3 regions of the Cytobacillus mangrovibacter genome follow, and region 3 is predicted to be linked to each of the others. Evidence: riboswitches for the same ligand, from Rfam matches in the RefSeq annotation. Region 3 holds a riboswitch; each other region holds the start of a gene.

Region 1 (4,290 bases), on a different contig from region 3:
TGAAACAAATTCTCTTAATATCCTTTCATTCTCAAGCTCAAAAGAAAGGACAGCTCCTGCACCTTTTGCTTGCCTGCTTTGTAAAATATAATGTGGATGGTCTTCGAGTCCCGGATAGTATACCTTTTTGATTGCCGGATTCTTCTTTAAAGCTTCTGCAATTTGATTGGCTGATCGGATTGATTGTGAAAGTCTAACGTGCAGCGTTTTGATTCCCCGAAGAACAAGCCATGCATCCTGCACCCCAAGTACGGCTCCAAATGAATTTTGCAAAAATCCAATTTTATCTGCGAGTACCGGATCCTTCACCACAGTAATACCAGCAATAACATCACTATGACCGGATAGAAACTTCGTTGCACTATGCAGGACAACATCTGCTCCTAAAGTTAACGGCTTTTGTAATGCTGGCGTTAGGAATGTGTTATCAACGAAAGTTAAAGCCCCATGAGACTTGGCAATCGAGCTGATTGCTTCAATATCCGTTACTTTCAAAAGCGGATTGGATGGTGTCTCAACGTAAAAGACCTTTGTATTCGGACGAATGGCTTGCTTAACATCATCCAAATCAGTCATATCAACAAAGGTATGTTCAATGCCGTATCTTGAGAGCACTTCAGTAACGAAACGAAAGGTTCCCCCGTACACATCCTCTGTGATCACTACATGATCTCCTTTTGATAATAGCAGGAAAGCAGTTGATATGGCTGCCATGCCTGACGAAAACGCAAATCCTCTTGTTCCTTCCTCCATTTCAGCAATAATGGTTTCCAATGCTTCTCTTGTTGGATTTAAGCTTCGGCTATAATCATATTTCCCAAATGAATCGACACTGTATTGATGAAAGGTAGACGCATGTTGTATTGGAACACTTACTGCACCTGTTGCCTGATCTATTTTTTGACTATTATGGAGAAGCTTCGTCTGAAAACTCCATGATTCTATTTCACACATTGCAATCCCTCCATCTGAGCTTTAGTGAACGCATTCTCTAAATCATTTATTAAATCATCTACATTCTCTATTCCTACTGAGAAGCGCAATAAGCGGTTGCAGACACCTGTTTCCATTCGGATATGTTCAGAAATATCTGCATGTGTCTGGGTTGCAGGATATGTGATAAAACTTTCAACTCCGCCGAGGCTCTCGGCAAAAGTAATGAGGCTAAGATTTTGAAGGAACGGATTCACCCACCTTTCAGCTTTAATCCGGAATGAAATCATTCCGCCACGGCCTGGATAAAGGACATCGGTAACAGCTTCATGCTCAAATAAATATTGGAAAATTTCCTTTGCATTTCTCTCATGGCGTTCCATTCTTAAAGAGAGTGTTTTCATCCCTCGAATGAGAAGCCAAGAGTCGAACGGACTTAATACCGCACCTGAAGCATTATGATTAGTAGCTAATGATTCACAGATTTCCTTGCCCTTCGCAACAATTAGTCCTGCCAAAACATCATTATGGCCGCCTAAATATTTCGTTGCGCTATGGATAACAATATCTGCTCCAAGCTTTAACGGCTGCTGTAAAAGGGGAGTGAAAAAGGTATTATCAACAATGAGCAATAGTTGATGGCTTTTCGCAATAGAAGCAACCTCTTCAATATTAGTTTGCTCCATTAATGGGTTTGTTGGTGTCTCAATAAATATGGCTTTTGTCCGAGAAGTAATTTCCTTCTTTAGAACTTCAGCTGAAAGTGTTTGAACATATTTGCAGCTCAATCCCCATTTCTTACAGCCTTGTTCAAAAAGTCGATAGGTGCCGCCGTATAAATCCTTTGAAATGATAAATTCATCACCAGACTGAAAGTGAGAAAGGACGGTGAGAATGGCAGCCATCCCCGAACTGCATGCAAATCCTTGGTCACCATCTTCAAGCGCCGCAATTGCATTTTCAAGTATTTGCCTAGTTGGATTCCCAGTACGGATATAATCATATCCAGTTGACTGACCAATTCCTTCATGCCGATATGCAGTAGAAAAATAAACGGGTGGATTGACTGCTCCCGTTACTGATTCACTTCGATTGCCAATTTGGGCAAGGATCGTATCAAGCTTATGCATTATTTGCACTCCTTTTTAGTTTAAAAATAAAAAAAAGCCTTCTTTAAGAAGAAGACTTTTCATAAGCAAACTAGCCGTTCTTCTTATCTTTCAAGTTATTAAAACTTGTAGGAATTAGCACCTTATTAATCTCTTAGATTAATGGTTGCTGAGGTGTCTTCGGGCCTTACCCTCGACCTCTCTTGATAAGAAATCATTATTTAATTATTTCAAACTTTACAATATTCAAACCAATAAAGTCAACAATTATTTAATATAAGGCTCTTTTCTTAAGGCGGTTTTCTAAAAGATTGTTTTTTTTTTTTTTTTTTTTTGGAGAAAATTTCCATTTGCCAAAAATACTTGTTGATTGGAGCGGAAGGTGCGAGACTCCTGCGGGAGGAGTGGGACAGGTGAGACCCCACAGGAGCTATGCTCCGAGGAGGCTCAGCGCCCACCCCGCGGAAAGCGAGCATCCTGGAGCGGAAATCAACCTCTACCCACAAAAGATTAATATGCCATAATGTTTGCGAAAACAGCCAATAAATATAAATCCCTATAAATAAAGGGGAATAACACTTTTTTAATATAAGTTTTTTACGGATCATCTATCTGAAAACTTTTTTCACTATATTCGTATTAAAAACCTTTGAATAACAGTGTTTTACATGGTAGAATGGCTTTGAAAACGATTTATCCTCTGAAAAATATTATTATTCTAATAATTATCAACTATACTGATAGATGAGGATGAAAAGTTGAATAAAGATTTCACAACAAAATCAATTATGGAGGTCATTTTCCATGAAAAAGCCATTGAATGGCGAAAAGCCTTTTGCGGAAGGTTTTCATGGCCCGAACCTTGGCTATGTCATTGAATTATACGAAGCTTATTTAGAAAATCCCGAATCTGTTGATCCAGAAATGAGAGCCTATTTTGAATCTGCTGGTTCTCCCATTGTGGAAGAAGTAGAAAATAGAACGGAGATTGGTGGAGTTACACCCTCTTCGGGTCCATTAGAAAAAACATTAGCTGCCATTCGATTGGCAGACAACATCCGAACCTACGGACATATGGCTGCAGATATTTATCCATTAAATGATCATGAACCTGAAAAGAAACTATTTGAACTCTCGAATTACGGGTTAGTTGAAGAAGACTTATATGCCGTACCTGCAGGTGTCATTTGTACGGATGCGCCGATACCACTAAGAAACGGCCATGAAGCTATAAACTATTTAAAAAGCATGTACATGGATACGATTGCATTCGAATTTCATCATGTATATGATGCAAATGAAAAAAATTGGCTGCGTCGAAAAGTCGAATCAGGCAGCTTTAAAATTTCTCTTCAAAAGGAAGAAAAAACAAAACTTCTTAAAAGACTCACTGAAGTGGAGGAATTTGAGAAATTCCTTCATCGAACATTTGTTGGACAGAAGCGTTTTTCAATCGAAGGTCTCGATTCAATGGTTCCGCTGCTTGACGAAATTGTTGCAGAATCGGTTTCAAATGGTGCCAGAACAATTAATATTGGCATGGCCCATCGTGGACGTCTAAATGTTCTTGCCCATGTACTTGGGAAGCCTTACGAAATGATTTTTGCTGAATTCCAGCATGCGCCAAATAAAGAACTCGTTCCTTCAGAGGGTTCGATCGGAATCAGCTATGGATGGACAGGAGATGTTAAATACCATCTTGGACTTGATAAGCAGATTAAAGATGAGAATACGACGGTCACACGTCTAACATTAGCAAATAATCCAAGTCATCTGGAATTTGTCGGATCAGTTGTCGAAGGCTTTACACGTGCGGCTCAGGATGATCGATCATCAAAAGGGTATCCGAAAGAAAACCTTCGCTCAGCTTTGTCTATTATTATTCATGGGGATGCCGCATTCCCTGGACAGGGTATTGTCGCAGAAACATTAAACTTAGGACAGCTAAAAGGGTATAATACTGGGGGTTCCCTCCATATTATTGCCAATAATACAATTGGCTTTACAACTGAATCTCGTGATTCACGTTCAACTAGATATGCAAGTGATCTAGCAAAAGGGTATGAAATCCCAATCTTGCATGTGAATGCAGATGATCCGGAAAGCTGTATCGCAGCTGCAAGATTTGCTAGTGAATACCGAGAAAAGTTCCAAAAGGACTTCTTAATTGATCTCATTGGTTATCGCCGCTTTGGGCATAATGAGATGGATGAACCAATGACAACGAATCCATTGATGTATAAAATCA
Region 2 (4,290 bases), on a different contig from region 3:
ATTCTTGAAGACGAAGTCACGATTGGCCACCAGGTCATTCTACATAGCTGCATTATTCGTAAAAAAGCGCTTATTGGCATGGGCTCGATTATTCTTGATGAAGCAGAAATTGGAGAAGGAGCATTTATCGGTGCAGGCAGCCTTATTCCCCGGGGGAAAAAAATCCCTCCGTTTACACTTGCATTTGGCAGACCTGCAAAAGTAGTCCGTGCACTAACCCCAGAAGACATTGAAGAGATGGAACGAATTAGCAGAGAGTATGCAGAAAAAGGACAATATTATAAATCAGTTCAAAAGTAAAAGGAAGATATTGTATTAAATTTCCCAAGATAAACATAATTATTCCCTTTTAACCAAAGAAAGGAGCTGCATGATAAACATGCAACTCCTTTTTTACGCTGTACTATTAGTTCAGTGCCTCTGCACGTAATACTTCTGCTTTATCTGTACGTTCCCAAGGAAGATCCACATCTGTACGTCCAAAATGTCCGTAAGCAGCTGTTTGCTTGTAAATTGGGCGGCGAAGGTTAAGCATATTGATAATTCCAGCTGGACGAAGGTCAAAATGCTTGCGAACAAGTTCAACCAATACGTCTTCACTTACTTTTCCAGTACCGAATGTATCAACAGAAATTGAAACAGGCTGTGCCACACCGATTGCATAAGCAAGCTGTACTTCTACTTTCTCAGCTAACTCGGCTGCAACAATATTCTTAGCCACATAACGTGCAGCATAAGCAGCAGAACGGTCTACTTTTGTAGGATCCTTACCAGAGAATGCACCACCGCCATGGCGAGCATATCCACCGTACGTATCAACAATAATCTTACGGCCAGTTAGACCAGCATCCCCTTGAGGTCCACCAATAACGAAACGACCTGTTGGGTTAATGAAATACTTTGTATTTTCATCAATCAACTCTTTCGGAACAACAGGATTAATAACATGTTCCTTCAGATTGCGCTGAATTTGCTCAAGGCTAATTTCTGGGTGATGTTGAGTAGAAATAACGATCGTGTCGATACGAACCGGCTTATCATTTTCATCATACTCAACTGTTACTTGTGTTTTTCCATCTGGACGCAGGTAAGGAAGGATATCTTCTTTACGTACTTCAGCCAAACGGCGAGATAATTTATGTGCTAATGAAATCGGTAATGGCATAAGCTCTTTTGTTTCGTTACAAGCATAACCAAACATTAAACCTTGGTCTCCCGCACCGATCGCTTCGATTTCTTCATCACTCATTTTTCCCTCACGTGCTTCAAGCGCTTGGTCAACACCCATTGCAATATCAGCAGATTGCTCATCTATAGATGTTAATACTGCACAAGTTTCCGCATCGAAACCGTATTTAGCACGCGTGTAGCCAATCTCTTTCACCGTTTCACGTACAATCTTTGGAATATCTACATATGTAGAAGTAGTAATTTCACCAGCAACTAAAACGAGACCTGTTGTTACTGACGTTTCCGCCGCAACACGAGCATTCGCATCTTTTTCTAAAATAGCATCCAAAATTGCATCAGAAATTTGATCACAAATTTTATCCGGATGTCCTTCAGTAACTGATTCAGAAGTAAACAAACGAGCTTTTTTTGACATCTGAATTCCTCCTTATATATATAATGGGCAAGATTACTTCATCCAAAGCAATCTAATTGATACGGAACTCATTCCCTAAGTAGTATGAAATAAACATGGAGTTTTTATTATCATGCCCTAAACCATTTAAATACAGCACTAGAAAAACTCACATTAAAAATGCATTCCAAAAGCCGTCCACCCAATTTGCACAAAAAAAACCCTTCCATATGTGAAAAGGTTGAAAGCAAATCGATTCGCGCCTTTCACTCTTATCGTTCAAGGCACCTTCGTCCTTGCGTCAGGTTAGCACCTTTGTCAAAAAAAACTTTAACAGGTTGCTGGGCTTCATTGGGCCTGTCCCTCCGCCAGCTCGGGATAAGAGAGTATCCGTTCAAGGTAAAATCATAACGTATAGAATGATTAACGTCAATAAATATATGAATAAAATTATTGATTTCTTTTCTAACTTATACTAAGTTTTCTTGCATTACTTACACATTCCATCGTACAATTCAAGAGTTATCAAATAAATCATCCTTGTTCAACTAATCAGTTTAACAAATCGATTGAGAATATATAATAAGAAGGAAATATTTAATCTGCGAAAGCGGCTTGTCCCAATTGTGACAATTGCAATTTTTAAAGATTAATTCCTTCAATAGTATAGACTAATTATCTCAATGTGTTATACTAATCAAGAGATGTAATCACTTTCAAAAAAATAATACTGGATAAAGGAAGGTATTCATCAGATGAATTCTGTTAGTATCCCAAATAAATTAACCGAGTTACTTAACGGCAATAATATTCAAATTCAGTTATCAGTTCCTCAACTTGTTGAAAAGGTTTTAAATCGAAACGAAGGATCCCTTACATCAACCGGTGCTGTTGCTGCTACTACTGGTAAATATACAGGTCGTTCTCCTAAGGATAAGTACATTGTGAAAGAAGCGTCTACTATTCATACAGTTGACTGGGGTAATGTGAATCAGCCAATTTCTGAGGAAGTCTTCTCTAATTTATATGATAAAGTATTAAACTATCTACAAGAAAAAGATGAAGTATTTGTATTTAAAGGTTTTGCAGGTGCTGATAAAAAACACCGATTGCCTATTCAAGTTATTAATGAGTATGCTTGGCATAACTTGTTTGCTCACCAGCTTTTCATCCGACCTACAGATGAAGACTTATTAGATCATCATGCAGAGTTTACTGTTATTTCTGCACCGAACTTTAAAGCAAATCCTGCTGTGGACGGGACTCTTACTGAAACATTTATTATTATTTCATTTGAGAAGCGTACGGTTTTAATCGGCGGTACTGAATATGCTGGAGAAATTAAGAAATCAATTTTCTCCATTATGAATTATTTACTGCCTGAAAACGGCATTCTACCGATGCATTGTTCAGCAAACGTCGGCTTAGAAGGTGATGTTGCTTTATTCTTCGGTCTTTCTGGAACAGGCAAAACAACCTTATCAGCTGATCCAAATCGTCGTTTAATTGGTGATGATGAGCATGGCTGGTCTCCAAACGGCGTATTTAATATCGAAGGCGGCTGCTATGCGAAATGTATTAACTTAACACGCGAAAAAGAGCCACAAATTTTCGATGCTATTCGTTTTGGTGCTGTACTAGAAAATGTTGTGATCAATAAAGATAGCCGTATTGCTGACTATGATGATAATACATTAACTGAAAACACACGTGCAGCTTACCCTCTACAAGCAATAGATAATATTGTTGATCCGAGTATTGCTGGGCACCCGAATACAATAGTTTTCTTAACAGCTGACGCTTTTGGCGTTCTGCCTCCAATCTCTAAATTAACAAAAGAACAAGCCATGTACCATTTCTTAAGCGGCTATACATCTAAGCTTGCAGGAACTGAGCGCGGTGTGACTTCACCAGAAGCAACATTCTCAACATGCTTCGGTTCACCATTCTTACCTCGTGCTGCAACAGAATATGCAGAAATGCTTGGAAAGAAAATTGATGAGCATAACGCGAAAGTATATCTAGTAAATACTGGATGGACTGGCGGCGAATATGGTGTAGGAAACCGTATGAAGCTTCCATACACTCGTGCAATGGTTCAATCTGCACTTGAAGGTGAATTAAACAATGTAGAGACAATTAAAGATGAAATTTTCGGTCTTGAAATTCCTTTACATGTACCTGGAGTACCTGATGAAGTACTTCAGCCAAACAAAACTTGGGAAAATCAAGAAGCTTATGAAGAAAAAGCAAAGGAATTAGCTGCTAAATTCCGTGCAAACTTCAAGAAATTTGCGAACGTCCCAGCCGAAATAGAAGAAAAAGGCGGCCCCACCGCTTAATATAACTCATAATATCGTTGTTTAAAATTAAGCTTCATCCCCGATTAAAGGAATGGTCCATAATGGCCATTCCTTTTTATTGTCTTTTCATCCATTTCGTTAAATCTTGTACAATCTTCCTGTTAACCACAGGCGGAAAATAATGAGTGTAATCTTGGAAGTACCAGCTTTCTATCTTTCGATTTAGTGTATTTAATCTCTTTTCAAGCCGATAGGCATGCTCAACTGAAACATTTTCATCCTTTTCTCCGTGGATAATTAATACTGGGGCTTGAAGCTTTTCTATTTCATAAAGTGGTGTTCGATATTCATACCGCTCTGGAAATTTCGTTGGTGTTCCCCCAATTACTCGCTTCATCATTC
Region 3 (4,290 bases):
GGATCGTCCCGCCATTCATATGATTATCAGAGATATAAGCGAACAAAAGCAGACAAAAAACCTCATTATTAATTCGGAAAAGCTGACAATTGCTGGGCAATTGGCTGCAGGCATTGCACATGAAGTAAGAAACCCGCTTACTGCAATCAAGGGGTTCTTTCAGATGATGGAGAATGATTTAAAAGAGAATAAGATGTATTTTGATGTTATCTCTTCAGAAATCAATCGGATTGAAACCATTCTGAATGAATTATTGGTGCTCGCTAGACCTCAAGAAGTTAAATTTGAGAAAAAGAATATTGAGGTAATTATCAATCATGTGATCACTCTACTCAAAACACAGTCTAATTTAAATAGCATCGAAATAATAATGAGCATTGAACCTAATTTACCGCTTATCAATTGTAATGAAAACCAATTAAAACAAGTGTTTATCAACTTCTTGAAAAATGCAATTGAAGCGATGACTCAAGGCGGCAGCATTATGATTGACATTCGCAAACAATATGCAGATAGACTTGTTATTCGAATCATCGATCAAGGTTCAGGCATTCCCATACATTTATTAAACAAAATTGGTGAACCCTTTTTCACAACCAAAGAGCAAGGGACAGGCTTGGGCATCATGATTTGCAAAAATATTATTGATGAGCATCAGGGGGAAATTAATATTGACAGCTCATCGAACGGAACAAAGGTAGAGATCTGCTTACCTTTTTCTTGAGTACCTTTTCCTAGTTGAAATAAATCCCCATTTATATAGAAAAAGCACAGCATGGTTGCTGCGCTTTTTTTTGCATATTTTATAATTATTAATCCTTTTTTGCAAATGTACTTGGCATCACAACAGCAACAACTTCTCCACGGGCACAAACGGCATCCTCAGCAAATACTTCCACATCTATTTTCCACTTCTTCGGATGAATTTCTGTGATTGCTCCAACCGCTTTTAATGCTACACCTTCTGGAGTTGGTTTGACAAAGTCTACCTTTAACGATGCTGTTACAAATCGAGGTGGCTCTGCACCATCCCCTACTTCATGGCCATTTTTGCGATGAAGTGCTAATGCCGCTGACCCAGTTCCGTGGCAATCGATTAACGACGCAATCAGTCCGCCATAGACGAAGCCTGGAATTGCTTTATGCTCCTCATTTGGTGTATAAATGGTCAATGTTTGTTCCCCGTGCCAGCCTGTCCGAAAATGATGACCCTCTTCATTCAGACGTCCACACCCATAGCACCAGGCAAAGTCATCTGGGTAAATATCCTGAACTGCATGTACTACTTTTTCCTCCATTATACTACCCCCTTTTTTGAATAGTATAACATATCAAACTCATTTTACTTTTTTAAATTTTGGATAACCTATTAGAATAGCAATCACTCCACAAATCCCAATTAAGAAAGGATAATAGGAAAATGGAAGAATACTCATAGGAGAAATACTAGCAACCCCTGCAGCTACTAATATTTGCGCTCCATAAGGAATCAGCCCTTGCACACAACAGGAAAAGATATCTAATAAACTAGCTGATTTACGAGGGTCAATCCCATATTGATCAGCAATATTTTTCGCTAATGGCCCCGCAATCAAAATCGAAATCGTGTTATTAGCCGTTGATAAATCAGTTAATCCAACAAGCCCGGCAATGCCAAACTCTGCGCCTTTTTTCGACTTAATGTTTCTCGTAACAATGTGGAGCAAGAAATCAATTCCGCCATTATGTCTAATAAGTTCTACCATGCCTGCAATCAGAATAGCTAAGAATGAAATTTCATACATACCTGCCATTCCCTCTCCTATCGTTTGAACCAAAGTCATGAATTGGTAGCTTCCATCCATTAAGCCTACGATCCCAGCCAGTCCAATCCCTAAAGCAAGAACAAGAAAGACATTGATGCCAATTAACGCAAAGATGATCACTAAAACATATGGAAGAATCTTCACCCATTGATAGGATTGCTGCATCACTTCAGCATTCTCTCCCATTGTTATTGCCCCTAGAATTACACATGTCACAATAGCAGCAGGCAAAACAATCCAGAAATTCACTTTGAATTTGTCCCTCATTTGCGTATTCTGTGAACGAACGGCAGTAATGGTCGTATCTGATATAAAGGAAAGATTATCACCAAACATTGACCCGCCAATTACAACTGCCATTGCAAGTGCCATTGAAATATCCGTTTGCTCACTAATCCCGACTCCAATCGGGGCTAGTGCAACAATGGTCCCCACTGATGTCCCCATCGATAAAGAAATAAAGCAGCCAATAATAAACAATCCGACCATGAGGAAATTCTGAGGGATAATGGACATGGCGAAATTCACTGTAGAATCAACAGCCCCCATCCCTTTTGCCACCTCTGAAAACGCACCAGCCAAAAGGAAAATCAAAACCATTAACATGACATTCGAGTTTCCAGCACCCTTACAAAAAAGATCTACTTTAGAGTTAAGCGTTTCCTTACGATTCATCGCTAAAGCAACCACACATGAAATGGTAATCGCAACAATGACTGGAAACTTATAAAAGTCACCTGTTACAACACCTGTACCGATAAATAGAATTAAAAATACAACGAATGGCAGCAATGCCATTGGATTCCCTTTTTTACCTACTTCCATAAAATACACCCCCGAAAAATAATCGATCAAAGAGGCCATTTAGCCTTGTTCTGAACACAACAAAAAGACCCCTTCTTATAAAAACAAGAAGAGGCCTTATAAACGAATCTATAAAACACTCTTCTTATCTTTCAAGCATCTTATGCTTGCTGGATTTGGCACAGCAACTCATTCCTCCTGAGTTCCGCTGCCGAGATATCATTGGGCCAGTCCCTCCATCTCTCTTGATAAGAAGATATTCAATTACTAGCATTTGAATAAATAACAGATTATAGATTACAGTAAATCTCCTGTTCATGCAATAGTAATTTTTGGGCGAGGAAGTAGATGAACTAGGGCTTCCACTTATTTCATAAACCACACAATTTGTATGAAATGAATTATAATAGAAGAATAGATTGACCTTATGACAGGAGGATTCATAATGGCCAAGAATAAAAACCAAATCAATAAAGCCAAAGAAGAGATTCTTGCTGGAAGTAGAGAATCAGCAGCAGCAATAGCTATGGAAACTAGGAGAAGACCACAAATCTCACTCCCCTTTTTAGGGAAGTTCTTTACATTGAAAGTTTTGTTCATTGTAATGATCATATTTTTAATAGGGAGTTTGGGTGCCTTTACTTATATAAAACTATTTACTGGAAGCACATACAAAAGTGAAACAGTGAATATTGTTGAAGGGGTTCAAGAATTAGCCACATTAGCTACCGCTCAAGCAGTTGTTACGACAATTATAAAAGAAGAAGATAATAAGCTCTTTAATAAAGAAATTAGTGTTAATTTACCTGGTACGAAAAGAACAGTATTATTAATTGTCCCAGCAACCGTACTAGCTGGGGTTGATCTACAATCTATTACAAATGAAAGTATCATCGTTGATGAGGAAAACAAGGAAATTTCCTTAACCATTCCTCATGCAACATTCATCCAAGATCCTGCTATTCAAATGGATAAAGTGCAAACATACTCAGAGGGCGGCCTATTTAGAGGTGAAGTAAAATGGGACGAGGGTTTTGATCTTGCTGCTAAAGCACAAAATGGAATTATGGAGGAAGCTGCTGATTTAGACCTATTAACTAAAGCTGAAGATCATGCCGTCAATGTCTTAAATAATTTCTTTAGCCAGCTTGGCTATCAAGCTCATATCGACTTTAAATAAAGCATCGAGTATTTCATGCGATAATTGACTTTTCATCCAAAAAGCAACGAATCTATTTCTCTAGTGATTCGTTGCTTTTTCCTTTGCTTCCTATTATTCCTCAGCTAGAGCACGGCCTACTGCTCGGCCAGAGAAAAGACAACCGCCAAGAAAGGTCCCTTCTAATGCCCGATAGCCATGTAGTCCACCGCCTCCAAAGCCAGAAACCTCGCCAGCTGCATAGAGCCCTTGGATCACCTTGCTAGAAGAATCTAATACCCGTCCCGATAAATCCGTTTGTAATCCACCCAAGGTTTTGCGGCTGACAATATTCAATCGAACTGCAATAAGAGGGCCATTTTTCTTATCAAGAATTTTATGCGGGGCAGCTACTCGAATGAGTTTATCGCCTATATATTGACGTGCACCGCGAAGGGCTGTTATTTGTAGATCCTTCGTAAATTTATTATCCATTTCACGATCCCGTGCTTGTATTTGCCGTTCAATATTCTCAAGATCCAA

Evidence for each region. A riboswitch is a leader RNA that binds a small molecule or an ion and turns the genes downstream of it on or off. The one in region 3 is predicted to bind S-adenosylmethionine.
Region 1: it holds a riboswitch for S-adenosylmethionine, as region 3 does, so the genes downstream of both, ACFYKT_RS00265 (methionine biosynthesis PLP-dependent protein) here and ACFYKT_RS15640 (Na+/H+ antiporter NhaC family protein) in region 3, are expected to answer to the same signal.
Region 2: it holds a riboswitch for S-adenosylmethionine, as region 3 does, so the genes downstream of both, metK (methionine adenosyltransferase) here and ACFYKT_RS15640 (Na+/H+ antiporter NhaC family protein) in region 3, are expected to answer to the same signal.

The regions. Positions count from the first base shown of each region.
Region 1 covers NZ_JBIACJ010000001.1:44,925-49,214, forward strand. Annotated here, with positions in the region: gene metC (cystathionine beta-lyase) at 1-954, opposite strand, end outside; gene ACFYKT_RS00265 (methionine biosynthesis PLP-dependent protein) at 942-2,063, opposite strand; SAM riboswitch class I at 2,144-2,255, opposite strand; gene ACFYKT_RS00270 (2-oxoglutarate dehydrogenase E1 component) at 2,847-4,290, shown strand, end outside.
Region 2 covers NZ_JBIACJ010000011.1:38,073-42,362, reverse strand. Annotated here, with positions in the region: gene ACFYKT_RS17815 (gamma carbonic anhydrase) at 1-300, shown strand, start outside; gene metK (methionine adenosyltransferase) at 407-1,606, opposite strand; SAM riboswitch class I at 1,855-1,970, opposite strand; gene pckA (phosphoenolpyruvate carboxykinase (ATP)) at 2,341-3,927, shown strand; gene ACFYKT_RS17800 (alpha/beta hydrolase family protein) at 4,004-4,290, opposite strand, start outside.
Region 3 covers NZ_JBIACJ010000008.1:152,386-156,675, reverse strand. Annotated here, with positions in the region: gene ACFYKT_RS15650 (PAS domain S-box protein) at 1-724, shown strand, start outside; gene ACFYKT_RS15645 (PaaI family thioesterase) at 813-1,298, opposite strand; gene ACFYKT_RS15640 (Na+/H+ antiporter NhaC family protein) at 1,338-2,630, opposite strand; SAM riboswitch class I at 2,752-2,864, opposite strand; gene ACFYKT_RS15635 (DUF4230 domain-containing protein) at 3,055-3,789, shown strand; gene ACFYKT_RS15630 (FAD-binding dehydrogenase) at 3,883-4,290, opposite strand, start outside.